DNA from 2 places in the Acidihalobacter sp. genome. Region 2 is predicted to be linked to the other one. Evidence: predicted binding sites of a transcription regulator. Region 2 holds the regulator's gene; the other holds the start of a gene.
The links. Region 2 encodes FliA, which starts transcription of late flagellar genes. Its sites were predicted from a motif close to GCTAAAGTTNNNNNNNNNNCNGCCGATA; they were not measured.
Positions count from the first base shown of each region.

Region 1: a site for FliA is predicted at 3,850-3,877, ahead of P8014_RS01635 (methyl-accepting chemotaxis protein). Genes of this name have one in related genera too.

Region 1 is NZ_JARRQY010000003.1:106,762-115,209, forward strand. It holds gene ddpC (D,D-dipeptide ABC transporter permease) at 1-756, shown strand, start outside; gene P8014_RS01615 (ABC transporter ATP-binding protein) at 768-1,778, shown strand; gene P8014_RS01620 (ABC transporter ATP-binding protein) at 1,775-2,740, shown strand; gene ddpX (D-alanyl-D-alanine dipeptidase) at 2,803-3,348, shown strand; gene P8014_RS01630 (nucleotide pyrophosphohydrolase) at 3,389-3,751, shown strand; gene P8014_RS01635 (methyl-accepting chemotaxis protein) at 3,987-5,615, shown strand; gene P8014_RS01640 (hypothetical protein) at 5,740-7,749, shown strand; gene P8014_RS01645 (Gfo/Idh/MocA family oxidoreductase) at 7,870-8,448, opposite strand, start outside.
Region 2 is NZ_JARRQY010000010.1:87,615-96,062, reverse strand. It holds gene motD (flagellar motor protein MotD) at 1-384, opposite strand, end outside; partial or broken gene P8014_RS04965 (flagellar motor protein) at 407-1,011, opposite strand; gene P8014_RS04960 (chemotaxis response regulator protein-glutamate methylesterase) at 1,080-2,132, opposite strand; gene P8014_RS04955 (chemotaxis protein CheA) at 2,192-4,228, opposite strand; gene P8014_RS04950 (protein phosphatase CheZ) at 4,341-5,108, opposite strand; gene cheY (chemotaxis response regulator CheY) at 5,113-5,487, opposite strand; gene P8014_RS04940 (RNA polymerase sigma factor FliA) at 5,593-6,309, opposite strand; gene P8014_RS04935 (MinD/ParA family protein) at 6,312-7,202, opposite strand; gene flhF (flagellar biosynthesis protein FlhF) at 7,186-8,448, opposite strand, start outside.

The sequences.
Region 1 (8,448 bases), on a different contig from region 2:
GCGGTGTTCATCGTGCCTCTGTTCCTCAGTATCAATCCGGACAAGATCGACCTGGCCGCACGCCTGGCGGCACCTTCCTGGCAGCATTGGTTCGGCACCGACGAGGTCGGGCGCGATATCTTTACGCGCGTGCTCTACGGCGGGCGCATTTCGATCGGCGTCGGGTTTTTCGTGGTTTTCGTTTCGGCAGGATCGGGCGTGATCATCGGCGCCCTGGCCGGCGTCATCGGCCGCTGGGTGGATACGGTGGTGATGCGGATCATGGACGTGATCATGTCCGTGCCCTCGCTGGTGCTGACGCTGGCGCTGGCCGCCGCACTCGGCCCGAGTCTGTGGAACGCCATGCTGGCGATCGCGCTGGTGCGCATCCCGGCCTACGTACGCCTGGTGCGCGGGCAGACCCTGACGCTGCGTGAAAGCGGCTATGTGAAGGCCGCGCGCGTATTCGGCGCCAACCCTTGGCAGCTGATGCGTTGGCACATCGCCGCCAACGCGTTGCCGCCGATCATCGTGCAGGCGACGCTGGACGTCGGTAACGCCATCCTGATGGCCTCGGCGCTGAGCTTCATCGGACTCGGAGCGCAGCCGCCGACCGCTGAGTGGGGCGCGATGGTGGCCACCGGGCGCAACTACATTCTGGACCAGTGGTGGTATTCGGGCTTCCCCGGCGCAGCGATTTTGTTCACTGCTGTGGCGTTCAACTTCCTCGGCGATGGTCTGCGCGACCTCATCGATCCGAAACAGAAGGTGCGCTGAAGATGACAGTTATGGGCCGAACGGCGGAGGTGGCAGACGAGGCGCTGCTGGACATCCGCGAGCTGAGTATCGAATTTCCCGTCTACGGCGGTGCGGTGCGTGCACTGGACGGCGTCAGCCTGGAAGTGAGGCGTGGCGAAATCGTTGGCGTGGTCGGCGAATCCGGCTGCGGCAAGTCGGTCACCTCGCTGCTGGCGCTGGGCTTGCTGCCCAGGGATGGTTTCCGTGTGCGCGCCGGCGCGATCGGTCTGCTCGGTACCGATGTCCTGACGGCATCCGAGCGCGAACTGGGCGAGCTGCGCGGCAGCCGTGCTGCGATGATCTTCCAGGAGCCGCTGACCGCGCTCAACCCGACGCGCCGCGTCGGCGCGCAGATGATCGAGGTGATCCGTCGCCATCAGCCGCTCGGTAAGGCCGCCGCACGCGATCTGGCGGTCCGTGCCCTGGGCGAGATGCGCATCGCGGACGCCGCCGAGGTGATGCGGTGCTATCCGTTCGAGCTGTCCGGTGGCATGCGCCAGCGCGTGCTGATTGCACTGGCTTTCTCGGGCGACCCCGCGATCCTGATTGCCGACGAGCCGACCACTGCGCTCGATGTGACGGTACAGCGCCAGGTGCTTACGCTGCTGCGCGAACGCGCACGCCGCTCGCATACGGCCGTCATGCTCATCACGCACGATATGGGCGTGGTGTCGCAGTACACCGACCGCGTCTACGTCATGTACGCCGGGCGGGTCGTCGAGGCGGGGAGCACGCGGGATGTGTTGTCCGCGCCGGCGCATCCCTACACGCGCGCGCTGCTCAACGGCTTGCCCGAGGGCGCGCCGCCCAAGGCGCCGCTGCGCGCCATACCGGGCAGCGTGCCCGATCTGCGTGCGCCGCCGGCGGGCTGTGCCTTTGCGCCGCGCTGCGAGCATGCGGCCGCGCGCTGTGGTGAACGCCCGCCTATGTTCACGCGGACGGGCGCCGCAGGGCACACGGCCGCCTGCTGGCTTGAACACATGGAGGGGAAGTCCGTATGAGTGCTTTGGACGCAGTGCCTTTGGTCGTCGAGGATCTGCAGGTACGTTTTCCGGTCGGCCGCGACTGGCTGGGGCGGCCGAAGTCGTACGCTCACGCGCTGAACGGCGTCGGCCTGACGGTGCGCCGCGGCGAGACGCTGGGCGTGGTCGGCGAGTCCGGCTGCGGCAAGAGTACGTTGGCGCAGGTGCTGACGGGGCTGGTGCGGCCCAGCGCCGGAGCGGTGCGCGTCGCCAGCGGCGCATCCGGCGATGTTCGCCCCGTGCAGATCGTGTTCCAGGATCCCAATTCGTCGCTCGATCCGCGCATGCGCGTGTGGCGCGTGATTACCGAGCCGGTGTTCCTGCATCGCCGGTCCGGCCGTGCCACGCTGCGCGAACTGGCCGCGCGGCTGGCGGAGCAGGTCGGTCTGCGCGCGGAGCACATAGATCGCTATGCGCACGAGTTCTCCGGCGGCCAGCGCCAGCGCATTGCCATCGCCCGTGCGCTGGCGTCAGATCCCGAGGTGATCATCCTCGACGAGCCGACGTCGGCGTTGGACGTCTCCGTGCAGGCGCAGATCCTCAATCTGCTGCTCGAGTTGCAGCGCAGCCGTGGTCTGACCTACGTGTTCATTTCGCACGACGTTTCGGTGATCCGGCACATGGCGGACCGAGTGGCCGTGATGTATCTGGGGCAGATCGTCGAACTCGGCGCTGCGGAAGAAGTGCTTGGGGCGCCGCGCCACCCCTACACTCGGCTGTTGCTCGAATCGGTGCCGCAGGTTGGTGAGCCGGCTGCGGCACAAACGCCGGCGGATACCACTGAATTGCCCTCGAATCGCAGCTTGCCGGCCGGGTGCTTTTTCCGCGAGCGTTGCCCGCGAGCCACCGACGGCTGTGAGAGACCGCAGCTGTTGAATAGACTTCAAGACTTGCCCGTGGCGCACGAGGTCAGATGCCATCGTGTCGCCGGAGCCGCCTGATCCCTTAACGGTGTTCTCCCTGTGGGGCACGCCGTTTTTCCCGTTATTCGGAGAGTTCTGTTTTGTTGGAAATCAATCACCCCTCTATCGACATTGATCTACGCTATGCGACGCCGGACAACATCACCGGGCGACCGATCTACGCTCGTGCGGTCGCGTTGCTGCACCCCGATGCCCATGCAGCGCTGCTGCGCGCCGCCAATCTGGCCGAGGGCCAGGGTTTGTGCCTGCGGATCTACGACGCGTATCGTCCGAGTGCTGCACAGCAGCGTTTGTGGGAGGCTCTGGCGAACCCGGTGTTCGTTGCCGACCCTTCGCGCGGCTCCACGCATAGCCGCGGCGTCGCCGTCGACCTGACCTTGACGGATGCGACAGGCGAGCCGCTGGAAATGGGGACCGGTTTCGACGCCATGGTGCCTCAGTCCTATCATGCGCGCACGGACATTCCCGTAGAGGCCCAGCGCAACCGCGCCGTGCTGCTCGGAATCATGACCGCCGCCGGTTGGGCGCACGAGCCGCATGAATGGTGGCACTACAATCTGCCTGACCCGCTGCGCTACCCGCTGCTCGACGATGTTGCAACGGTGGCGCGTTTGATGGGCGACTGAAGGGCGTCCGCTGTGACTCATTGCCGGGAGCGTTCCATCCATGGTCTCTGTCGATCCGTTGGAAAACCTGCGCCGGGAACTTGCCGAGTTCGCCCGCGAGCGAGACTGGGATCAGTTTCATGCGCCCAAGAATCTGGTCATGGCGTTGTCAGTGGAGGTCGCTGAGCTGGTCGAACATTTCCAATGGTTAACGCCGGAGGAGAGCCGCACGCTGGCAGGCAGGAAACGCGCCGGCGTCGAGGAGGAACTGGCCGACGTGCTGCTGTACCTGGTGCGCATCGCGGATCAGCTGGATGTCGATCTTTGGGCGGCGGCACGCCGCAAGATTCTGATCAACAAGGAGAAATATCCGGTCGATCGGGTCCGCGGCAAGGCGTTGAAATACGACGAATACGAGGACTGAAGTGCGCTGCGGGGCGAATCCCCGCGTTCTTGCGATTTGGCGCTATGCAATTGCCCCCGAATGGTGCGCTAAGCACCGAAACATGGCGCGAATCGACTACTCAAGAAAGTCGGCGGACACCCGATACAAGTGCTGGCCGGTGCCCGATGCGCCGGCTTGAATTTTGCTTTGTGAACCGCTGCTGCGGGACACCGCGGCTTGTCCTGAGAAATCCTATAACGCCAAGGAACTATGCATGCTTGCGTTCTTGTCGACGATCAAGGGGCGGTTGGCGCTGGCTTCCCTGTTGACCGCCGTGCTTGCCCTGTCCGCCATCGCCACGACCATGTTTATGAGCAACAAGATCAAGGTCGAGTTCGGAGTCCAGTCTCAGCACGTTTTGCCCCTGAGCGCCGCAGTCAGCACGATGACCATCGTGGGTCTGGATGGAGGGAGCCAGTTGCGCATGCAGGTGATGGCGTATGACCTGAATGCGGGCAAGGCGGCTGCCCTCGAACGCCTGTTCGCCGAGTTCGATTCCACCTTGGCCAAGGCACGGAAACTGGCGCGGGGCGAACCCTCGGTGGAGAAGAAACTGGGAGTGATTACGCAGGAATGGCAACCGGTCGCCGCGCTTCGCGGGGAAATTCTCAAGGCCATGCTGGACGGCAACTACACCGGCGCCATCGGCATACTGCCGAAGGAGAATGCGGCGTGGCTGAAACTGCGTGCCGCGCTGCACGACCTGAATACCTTGCTGGAGAAGCAACGCCAGAGCCGTGCGGCGGAAATCACGCAAACGATCAACCATACGTGGGTGCTGAGCACGGCGCTGCTGCTGAGCGCCGTGGTCTTCGGCGGCGGTTTCCTGTTGCTGACCATCGTTGGGACGGTGTCGCGCATCGGGACTCTGCTCAAGATGATGGAAAACGTCGGAGCCGGCGACGCGGATCTCTCGCAACGCCTCGAAGTGAAGGGGCGCGACGAGATGGATCGCATCGCGTTGGCGTTCAATCGTTTCGTCGAACGCATCCATGAGGTGATTACCCAGGTCGCCCATTCCGCGACCCAGGTGTCGGCGTCATCGGGCGAGATGTCCGTCTCCTCCGAGCAGATCAAGTCCGGCGCACAGCAGCAGCGTGTGGAAACCGAGCAGGTGGCCGCAGCGATCAACGAAATGAGCGCGACGGCGCAGGAGGTGGCACGCAATATCGAACAGACCAGCAGTCTTGCCAGCAAGGCCGCGCAGAATGGCCAGGCCAGCGCCCAGCGTGCTGGATCCGCGGTGGCCGTGATGGAACAGCTGGAAAGTGAACTGGCGCGTTCCAGCCAGACCGTCGGCGATCTCAGCCGGGGCGTGGTCGACATCGGCGGGATCGTCAATCTGATCAATCAGATCGCCGAGCAGACCAATCTGCTGGCGCTGAATGCCGCAATCGAGGCGGCACGCGCCGGCGAGCACGGACGCGGCTTCGCCGTGGTGGCCGAAGAGGTCAGGTCGCTGGCGCAGAAGACCCAGGAGGCAACAGGCAAGATACGCGACATGATCGAGCGGGTGGGCCACACCGCGGAAAGTGCCGTGGAGACGATGGACGCGACGCAGGCGCGTTCGAAAGCCGCGGGCCAGGAGGTTGGTCTGGTGGCCGAGGCGCTGGGAGAGGTCGTCGAGATGGTGCACGACATCGCCGACCGTGCGGCGCAGATCGCCACGGCGGCGGAGCAGCAGTCCGCGGTGGCCGAGGAGATCAACCGCAACGTCAGCAATATCCGCCATGCGACCGAGGGAACGGTCGGCGCGATCGAACAATCGACCGAGGCGGCGAACGATCTGGCGGGATTGTCTTTCGAGTTACGGCATCTGGTCGGCCGCTTCCGAGGCATTTGAGGGTAAATGCGCTCCGTCATCGGGGGCTGATGATGAGTGTCTCGGCAGCGTTCTGCCGTCTCTCAGTGTCGACGGAACGTCGCCGGTCCGGGCTGATAATAACAAGTTGTAAGGGGGGTAACGCATGAGTGATTCGGCGCTGTATGCCGCGTGTCGGCGGTATATGCCGTTGGTGACGCGCTACGACAAGACGCTGCACGCCTTGGGCGAGTGGTGGCAGAAAGTCACCCTGATCGGGAAGATCAACAGCCGTGCGGTGGGGGCGACCCTGATAGAGGATATGCAGGATACGCGGCGGCGCTTCGAGACGCTGCAGGATCGGCTGATCGCCAATCTGATCAAGGAAAACGTCCGCAAACTGGAGCTTGAATTTAGCGCCCGCGCCCAGGTTGCGATAGATATCCTCGTTCGCAATCTGTTCGAACGTACCGCCGACGTCGGCTTTCTCGCGACCGATGGCGATATTCGCACGTTCCTGGGCGAAGCAGAGTCGTCTCCGGAGTCGGTGCGGGCCATCGTCGGACGGCTGCGAGAGTACACCGCCAAATACAGCGTCTACGATGAAATCGTTCTACTCGATCCGCAGGGGCGGGTGCGTGCGCATCTGGACGCTGATAATCCGATCGAGCACTGCCGTGATCCGCTTATCCTCGAGACGCTGAGCAGTCGGGCGGCTTACGTCGAAACATTTCGCCCTTCCGACCTGCAGCCGAGGCGTCGCGCCGCGCACGTCTTTTCTGCGCCCGTCACCAGCGGCGACGGATCGGGCGCGAGGGTGCTCGGCGTATTGTGTTTGTGCTTTCGCTTCGACGATGAGATGCGCAGCGTGTTCGCCAATCTGGCGCGCCCTGGTGAGACGCTCGCGATTCTGGACGCCGAAGGGCAGGTGCTCGCCAGCAGCGACCCGGAGGTATTGCCCACGCAGTTCCGTGTGCACGGACAAGGGCGCGAGGACCTCGGTTTGATGCAGCATCGCGGCGAGCAGTATGTGGCGCGCACGCAGACCACGCGGGGCTACCAGGGGTATCGCGGCCTCGATTGGCAGGGCCATGTCATGCGTAGGGTGGCTTCGGCTTTCGCAGGCTCGGGTGAGGACGAACCCGCTGCAGGAGAGGGCGGATTGCAGGCGGCGGAAGCGTTCTCGGACGAGTTGCGAGGGATCAGTCATGATGCAGTGCGCGTGACCGACGACCTCACTCTGGTGGTGCTCAACGGACAGATCGTTTCCGCCAAGCGCGATGCAGCGGAGTTTGGTCCTGTGCTGGAGGAAATCCGCGACATCGGGCGACGCACCAGCGGCGTGTTCGAGGCCTCGATCTCCGATCTCTACAGCACGGTGGTGGCTTCGCTGCTCAGCGAAGTGCAGTTTCAGGCCTTCCAGGCCGTTGACATCATGGACCGCAATCTGTACGAGCGAGCTAACGACGTGCGCTGGTGGGCGCTGACGTCGAGTTTTTGCGAGATTCTCGCCCAGCCGGAGCGTAGTGCGGCGGATGACGCGGCGTTGGGCGATGTGCTCGCCTACATCAACAGTCTTTACACGGTCTACAGCAATCTGTTCGTGTTCGATACCCGCGGTACGATCGTGGCCGTATCCGACGCGCGGCAGCGCGAATGGCTGGGGCAGACCGTGCCTGACGAGAGTATCGTGCGTACCGCTCTCGCGGTGCATGAGTCGCAGCGCTACGCCGTGTCCCCGTTTGTGGCCACGCCGTTCTACGACGAGCGCCATACCTACATTTACCTCACGTCGATACGTGCGCCCGGCGCTGCCGGGCGCGTGGTGGGCGGCATCGGTATCGTGTTCGATTCCGCACCGCAGTTCGCCGCGATGCTGGACGACACGCTGCCGCGCGATGACGACGGCGCGGTACTGAAGGGTGCGTTCGGCGTTTTCGTAGATCGCGGCGGGCGCATCATCGCCAGCAGCTGCGCCGATCTCGATGTCGGTTCCACGCTACGGCTCGAAGCCGATCTGTTCACGCTGAAGAACGGCGCACGGACTTCGGCATTACTGGTGTATGACGGCGCCCGCTACGCGGTCGGCGCAGCCGTGTCGCAGGGCTATCGCGAATACAAGACCACGGGTGACTATCAGAACGACATCCTGGCGCTGGTCTTCGTGCCGCTTTAGGCGATTGATTTGTGCAGGCGAATTGGGCATGCCGCTCGATGTGATGGCAGATGAAGGGCTTACGCCGGTCTTGCGCTGCTCAGGCGTAGCGCCGGCGTAAGCGATGGCATGCTGCAATGATTACGACGTCTCTAGAGAAATCCAGCGTCGCTGTTCGTGCGAGCGCAGCACGGCGTCGATGATGCGATCGATCTCCCAGCCGGCGCGGAAATCGGGCCACAGTGGCCGTGCGCCAGAGATGCCGTCGACGAGGTCGCGTGCTTCCACGATTTTCATGTCGTTGTAGCCCAGGCCGTGGCCGGGCGCGGGGCTGAACGCGGCATAGTCGGGGTGCTGAGGGCCGAGCAGCAGGGTCTTGAAGCCCTGGCGGCCGGCAGGCTCCTTGGCCACATAGAGCTTGAGTTCGCTCATGCGTTCCTGGTCGAAGTAGAGGCTGCCCTGGGTGCCGGTGATTTCGTAGGTCAGTCCCATCTTGCGGCCGGTGGCGACGCGGCTGACCTCGAGCGTGCCGATCGCGCCGTTCGCGAATCGCGCCATGAAATGCGCTTGATCCTCGTTCTCCACCGGAGCCCATTCCTCCATGGCGCCAGGAAGAGGCCGCTCTGAGATGACGGTCTGGATGTCACCGCAGACCTCCGTGATGGGGCCGACCAGATACTGTGCCATGCTGATGACGTGGCAAAGGTCGCCGAGCGCGCC
Region 2 (8,448 bases):
CCGCTTTTCGATCGTCGCCCCCATCTTCCGGATATCGGGCGGGGCCGGACGCGCCGCTCTCTTGGGCGTTTCAAGCTTGGGCGCCATGCTTTCCGGCAAACCATCCAGACGCATCGGCGCCGGAAAGCTCTTGAGCGGGGCATCCGCAGGCGGCCCCGCCGCCTCGACCTTGCCGACCTGTATCGGTTCGAGGCTATGCGGAGGCGTGCGAAACGCAGCGACCAACGACTCTGACAATATGCGGTACTTGCCCTCGTTGACCGACGAGATCGCATACATGACCACGAAAAAGGCGAACAGCAAGGTAATGAAGTCCGCATAGGACACCAACCAGCGTTCATGGTTGATGTGCTCTTCCGGCATTTTCCTGCGTTTGCCAGCCATGTCAGCCTCGCCTCGTTTCCCGCTACTGCAAATATCCGCGCAACTTGGCTTCGATCGCCCGCGGATTCTCACCTTCCGCGATTGCCGTCAGACCCTCGATCGTCATCTCTCGCATACGGCCCTGTGCATGGATGATGGATTTGAGCTTGCCAGCGACCGGCAGCAAAATCAGGTTTGCCAAACCCACACCATAGATGGTAGCCACGAACGCCACTGCGATGCCCTCGCCCAACTTGGACGGATCGGCCAGATTCTCCATCACGTGGATCAAGCCCATCACGGCACCGAGTATGCCGATGGTCGGCGAGTACCCTCCCGCCGCCTCGAACACCTTTGCCGCATGCATCTCCTGCTCCTCGAACGATTCCAGTTCGACCTCCATGATCGAGCGGATCGATTCGGGTTCGCGGCCATCGACCAACAACTGCAAGCCCTTGCGTGAAAACGGTTCGTCGAGTTGCTCGGACAGCGCCTCAAGACCCAGCAGCCCTTCCTTTCGCGCCAACTGGCACCATTCCACGATGCGGTCAGTTGCAGCAGCGACTCCACACGGCCGCCTTCGATGAAGTTGCCGCCGACGATAGCTCCGAAGGCCACCAGCAGGCCGAGCAGGGAAAGAATATCCACAGCTCAACCCTCCGCCACCGGTGCACGGCGCGCTCGACATGCAAGCAGTCGCCGGCTCGGGCATCGCACTAGAAACTCCTGGCCAGTTCGGGCCCGACATCGGCAAGCGTCAACACACGGTCGCTCAAGCCGGCCTCCGCCACCGCCGCGGGCATGCCATATACGGTGCAACTCGCCTGATCCTGCGACCACACCACTGAGCCGTTGCGCTTCATCAGCCGCGCGCCCTCACGTCCGTCCGCTCCCATACCGGTGAGAATCACGCCGAGATTCTTGCCCGCGTTGACACGCTCGGCCGAAGTGAAAGCGACATCGACACTGGGCTTGTAATTCAATTCGGGCGGACTCTCGCTTACCCGCACGCGCAACGCACCGGCATTTCCCTCAATCTGCAACTGTTTACCGCCAGGCGCGAGCAGAGCCAAGCCGGGGCGCAGCACGTCCTGATCTTTCGCCTCACGAACCTCGATGGCGCACAGACCGTTCAGACGTTCGGCGAACGTCGGCGTGAACGCCCCTGGCATGTGCTGGATGAGGACCAACGGACGATGGAAGGTACCGGGCAAAGCGGTCAGCACACGTTGCAAGGCCACCGGTCCGCCAGTCGAGGTTCCGATCAACACCAGACTGCAATCGCGCACCGAGACGCCGGGACGGGCCGCTACGGAAGGCGCACTGCGTACCGGCGCCGCTGGCACGCGCGGGGCCGCGGGCGCGTGAGGTGCGCGTCGGGCCAGCGTTTTGATGCGCTGACACAGCACACGTCCGACCTCGACCCGGTCGCGGGCAATTTCCTCGAACTGTTTGGGCAGAAAATCCGCCGCCCCCGCATCTAGAGCATCGAGCGTTGCGCGCGCGCCCTCCTGGGTCAGGGAGGAGAACATCAGCACCGGACGCGGACTGCGCGCCATGATCCGCCGCAAAGCGGTAATGCCGTCCATGACCGGCATCTCGATGTCCATGGTCACAAGGTCGGGCTTCAGAGTGAGCGTCTGCTCGACGGCCTCCTGTCCGTTCCCGGCCATTCCCACGACCTGTATCGTCGGATCAGCTTCGAGCATACTTTTGATCGCACGCCGGAAAAACGCCGAATCGTCGACGACCAGTACCCGTATTGCCATTCCCTAACTCCTTGCCAAGAAGCGCACCTCCCGTTCGGTGCCACCCCTTCCAACTGTGCCTACGCGGCCAGTCCGTGCGCGCGCATGATACCCGGCAAATCCAGGATCAACGCCAAATGGCCGTCACCGGTAATCGTCGCTCCAGCATAGCCCGGTACCTGTCGCAACCCCGGCCCCAGCGGCTTGATCACCACTTCCTCCTGGCCGAGCAGATCGTCGACCACATAACCGACCCGTTTGGTGCCAATATGAACCACCACAACGTGCCCCAAGCCGTCGCGCGTCCGCTCCGGCACACCCGGCGCCAGCCAGCGCCCGAGTCGCACCAGTGGCAGCGCCTTTTCCCGCACCACGATGACTTCCTTATTGTCCACCTGCTTGGTGTGATTCAGATCGAAATCGAGGATTTCACCAATCGAACTCAGCGGGATTGCGAACGGACGCCCACCGACCTTGACCATCAGCGTCGGCACGATCGCCAGCGTCAAGGGCAGGCGAATCCGGATGACGGTGCCACGGCCAGGTTCCGACTCGATCTCGATACTGCCGTTGAGCCCTGCGATACGGGTCTTGACCACATCCATGCCCACACCGCGCCCGGAGATGTCGGAAACCTGCTCCTTGGTCGAAAAGCCAGGCTGGAAAATCAGGTCGAACACTTCCGCCCGGCTCAGACGATTAGCGGACGACTCGTCCATCAGACCTTTCTCGACCGCCTTGGCCCGAAGTATGTCCGGATCCATGCCCTTGCCGTCGTCCTCGATGGCCAACAGGATATGGTCGCCCTGCTGTTCGGCAGACAGCAACAACTCTCCTGTCGTCGGCTTGCCGGCCTGGGCGCGCACGTCAGGCATCTCGATCCCGTGATCGACCGAGTTTCGTACCAGATGCACCAGCGGATCCGCCAGCGCCTCGACCAGATTCTTGTCCAATTCGGTCTCTTCGCCCCGCAGCTCCAGGTTCACTTCCTTGGCCATGTTGCGAGCCAGATCCCGCACCACTCTCGGAAAACGTCCGAAAACCTTCTTGATCGGCTGCATGCGCGTACGCATGACGGCGTTCTGCAGATCGGTCGTGACCAGCTCCAGGCTGGAAATCGCCCCTGACACCGCCTCATCGTTAGTCCGCGTACTGAGCGTGACCAGGCGATTGCGCACCAGCACCAATTCGCCGACGAGATTCATGATGTCGTCCAGGCGTTCGACGTCGACGCGTACGGTGGTCTCGGCCGGTGGCGTCTGCACCGCCTTGGGAGCAGCCGCCGGCGCGGGCCGAGATTCGGGCCGAGCCGGGGCAGACGGCTTGCTATTGTCCTGCTTCGCCTTCACCTCGGACTTGCCATCTGCCTTGGGCTTGGGCGCATCGGCAGTCTGTCCGCTGCCGCCCTGCGGCGCGGCACCGGCGCCATGCAACTGATCGAGCAGTGCCTCGAACTCATCCTCGCTAATCTCGTTGCCGCCGGAGGCGGCGGGCGTGGCCGGTTCTTCCCCTTCCGGCTGACCGCTATGTTTGCCCTCGCCGTGCAACTGATCCAGCAGAGCCTCAAATTCCGCATCGGTAATCTCGTCCGACTGCGCACCGGACTGGTCGGCTTCAGACTCCTGAGACGCTGACGCCACCTCCGGCTCCGCAGATGCCTCGAGCATGGCTTCGAATTCCGCGTCGGCTTCATCGACAGCAGCCGGCGGCGGCGCGACTTCCACCTGCTCGCCCGCGGCCAGTGCGGTCAGGCGCGACATTAGCGCCTCGTCAGCGGGGTCTGGCTCGCTACCGGCCCGCAGGGTGGTGAACATCACATTCAGAGCATCCACCACCGCCAGAATGACGTCCATCAACCCGGCATCGACCTGGCGTTCGCCCTGGCGCAGCTGGTTGAAAACGTCCTCGGCGTGATGACAGACATCAACCAACGGGTGCAGCCCGAGGAAGCCAGCACCACCCTTGATGGTATGAAAGCCTCGGAATATGGCGTTCAGCAGGTCGGAATCAGCGGGATCGCGCTCGAGATCCAACAACTGGCCGCCGAGGCCATCCAGGATTTCACCGGCTTCGATCAAAAAATCCTGCAGCAGTTCGTCGTCCGCCCCGATACTCATGTATTTCCCCTTGCCATACCGCAACGCCTGCCAACCAAAGCGCCGCCGTTGTCGATGAAATCAACGTTCACAGCTAAGCCGCGGGCACGGATACGCCAATCGTTCTTCAGAATCAGAAACCGAGACTGGACAACAGATCGTCGACTTCATCCTGACCGTGTACGACGTCAGCCTTGTCCACGCCCGGCACGGCCGGTCCGTAACCATGGCTGTCATTCTTGTTTTCGGCCGCAGTCGGGATTTCTTCAGTCGTACGGGCCATGCGCTCGCCGGCGACCCGCACCAGACCGACCAGTCCCTCTTCGACTTCCTGCACCAGATCGATGACACGGCGGATCACCTGGCCGGTCAGATCCTGAAAATCCTGCGCCATCATGACCTCGGAAAGCTGCGCGGAAACGGCGACGCTCTCTTCCTTCGCGCACCCCAGGAACTCGCTCAATTCGCGGCTGAGTTCACGGAATTCCTGCACATCCAGTTCGCGGCTGCGAAAACGCTCCCAGCTCTGCGCAAGTTCACCCGAACGGTCGCTGATACGGCTCAGGCGGGGCATGCTGTCCTCGATCGCATTCAGCGTCCGGTTCGCGGCCTGTTCGGTCATGGTGACCACGTAACTGAGCCTCTCCTTGGCGTCGGGGATATCGGTTTCGGTGATTTCGCTCAGACGCGAATCCATGCGAAAACTGTTCAGCGCTTCGTGCAGCTGGCGCGTCAGGCGTCCCAACTCATTGAACAGGCTTCGCTCGTGCTGGGCGCCCAGCGTGTCCAGCAGCGTTGCCACTTCGCTTTCATCGCCGCTCTCCAGCGCGCTCACCAGATTGCGCGCCACCTGCAGGCGGTCGTCCGTACTTTCCGACTGATTGTTTTCCTGATCGCTCACGACATCACCCTTCCAGACGCTCGAAGATTTTTTCAATTTTTTCCTTCAGCGTCTCCGCCGAAAAAGGCTTGACCACATAGCCGTTGACACCGGCCTGCGCCGCCTCGACGATCTGGTCCCGGCGCGCCTCCGCCGTGACCATGAGCACCGGTAGCGAGGCGAGCTTCGGGTCGGCCCGCACAGCCCTGAGAAGCTCGATGCCCGGCATCTTCGGCATATTCCAGTCGGTGATGAGGAAATCGTATTTGCCGGTCTGCAGCATCGGCAACGCACTGGTGCCGTCATCCGCCTCTGCGGCGTTGTTGAAGCCCAGTTCGCGCAGGAGATTCTTGATGATGCGACGCATCGTCGAAAAATCATCCACGACGAGAATCTGCATGTCCTTGTTCACAAACACACCTCATTGTTTTGATTCATGTTTCGGACGTTGCTTGGCGCCCAACAGGCCGGAATCCGATCACGCTAACACGCTGTAGACGCAGCGCTAGCCCCGCCAGTCGACCATCCTCGCTCGCAATCGCACCAATGCCTGACTGTGGATCTGCGATACCCGCGATTCGGTCACGCCCAAGACCTCACCGATCTCGCGCAAATTCAGCTCGTCGTCGTAGTACAACGACAGCACTAACGCCTCACGCTCCGGCAAACCGGCAATTGTACTCGCCAATGCCTCTCGAAAGTCATCATCCGCCAGCGCCTCATACGGATTATGTCCGCCGCCAGGCAATGTCGCGTCGCGACTTTCGCTTTCACTCTCGCCCAGCGAGTCATTAAAACTGAACACCTGATGGCTTGACGCATCGCGTGCCCATTGATGGTATTCATTCAGGTCGACACCCAGTTCCTCCGCGATCTCGGCATCGCGCGCCGCACGGCCGACACGATTCTCCACTGCACGCACGGCAGCAGACAACTCGCGCGCCTTGCGGTGCACGGAGCGCGGCGCCCAATCGCTGCGCCGCACTTCGTCCAGCATGGCGCCGCGTACTCGGATGCCGGCATAAGTCTCGAAGCTAGCTCCCTGATCCGACTGGTAGTTACGGGCCGCTTCGATCAACCCCACGATCCCCGATTGCACCAGATCGTCGACCTGCACATTGGCGGGCAAGCGGTGGATCAGGTGATAAGCGATACGCTTGACCAGCGGAACGTGTTGCGCCACCAGCCGATCGACATCCTGCGTATCACTCACCGCATACATGCTCAATCGCCCCACAGTGCTTCGACTGCCGATGGCGCGTTCAGCAAACGCTCGACAAAAAACTCCAAATGCCCCCGTGTGCCGCTCTGTACAGGCCAGTTATCGGCACGCAGAGCCAAATTCTTGAATGCGCGGCCGGAAGGGCTGCCCGGGTACATTTCCACCACCGCGCCCTGACGCTGCACGGCCTGACGCAACATCGGATCTTCCGGGACCGCCCCTATGTAGTGCAGGGTCACGTCCAAAAAACGACCGCACACAGCCGCCATCTTGCGGTAGAGGACATTGCCTTCCTGTCCGTCGCGCACCCGGTTGGCCAGGATATGGAAACGCCCGATGCCGTGTTCGCGACTGAGCACCTTGATCAGCGCATAGGCGTCGGTCATCGAAGCCGGCTCGTCGCAGACTACGACGATGACCTCCTGTGCTGCGCGGCTGAAACTGATCACCTCGTCGGAAATACCCGCCGGGGTATCGACCACCAGTACGTCCAGCGGCACGCTCAACTCACTGAAGGCTCGGATCAATCCGGCATGCTCGGCCTGCGAGAGACCGGCCATGCGCGACACGCCCGATGCCCCCGGCACCACCTGAATCCCCCGCGGCCCCGACACCAGGATTTCGTCCAGAGTGCACTCGCCGCTGATGACGTGCGACAGATTGGCGGTGGTCTGCAGACCGAGCACCACGTCCACATTGGCCAGCCCCAGATCCGCATCCATCAACATGACCTGGCGGCCGAGACCGGCCAATGCGGTGGCCAGATTCACCGAAACGTTCGTCTTGCCCACGCCGCCCTTGCCACTGGTCACGGCGAGTACCCGCACCGGTTGCGACTCCCGCACCCGCTGCAGGCCCTGAGCCTGATCTTCGGCCTTATCCGGCATAAGCATGCTTCGAACTCCTGTCATTGCCTCGTGCACCGACCATGCTCCAGTCTTCGCTGCGGCGGCGTTTGGCCAGTTCCACAGCCTGCCCCAGCAGTCGCTGCAGCCGCGCCGGCTCGAGGTCCTCCGCGATGCGCTGCCCAGTACCAAGATAGCTCAAACGCAGGCCTCCATATCCGATCAACGCCGAAAACGGCTCTCCCAGGCTCTCCGCCTCGTCCAGCTTGGTCAAGACGACGCCACTCAACGGCGCCTGCCCGAAACGCCGCAGCGTCTCACCCAAGGCGCCGCGCGCCATATTCGCGGCCAGCACCATGTACAGACGCACTTCGGGCACATCAGCCAACGCCTGCAACTGTTCCTGTAGATGTTCGTCCCGAGGTGACATTCCAGGAGTATCGATCAATATCAGACGCTTGTCGTTGAGACCTGGCAGAAGGCGGCGCAGTTCCTCGGCGCATTCGGCCTGATAAACCGGGACGCCGAGCAACTGGCCCAGCGTCGTCAGCTGGGCATGTGCGCCGATGCGGTACCCGTCGGTACTCACCAGGGCCACATGACCGCGTCCATGGCGGATGATGTAGCGCGCAGCCAGCTTGGCCAGGGTGGTCGTCTTGCCGACGCCCGTGGGCCCGAGCAAGGCGATAACGCCACCATCCTGCACAATCTCATCGTTGCCTAGATGCAGGCGGTCGGCCAGCGTCGCCAGCGCATCGCGCCATGCATGTCGAAAGTCATCCGTGGGTGGACCGGCTTCTGCGATGGCCCGTGCCAGATCGGCATCCATCCCCATGCGCTCGAGTTGACGCACCACCTCGGCCTGGCGCGGGCGCTCACGCGCGAACTCACTCCAGGCGATGCGCGCCAGCTGTCCTTCCAGCAGATCGCGCATCGATGCCAGCTCGCGCCGTAACGCGCTCACCGTCGCGCTGTCGTCCTCCTCGGCACTTGGCTTCGCAACCTTCGCCGGCTGCTCCGTCCGCGGCCAGGGTGCATCCTCGCGCAGGCTTGCGGCAACCGCAGGGGTAGCGGCTTTGGGTGCGGCAGCCGGCAAAGCCGCGGCTGCCCGCGGGGCCGGCTCGCTGCGCCGCGTCATGTCCGCGACCAACTCGGCGTCGAAATCGACTGCCGCCATCAACTCGATGCCGCCGTCGACCTGACGGCTGGAAAGTATCACCGCATCGGCGCCCAGCGAATCGCGCACCAAGCGAATCGCCTGACGCATGTCCTGAGCCATAAAGCGTTTGATCTT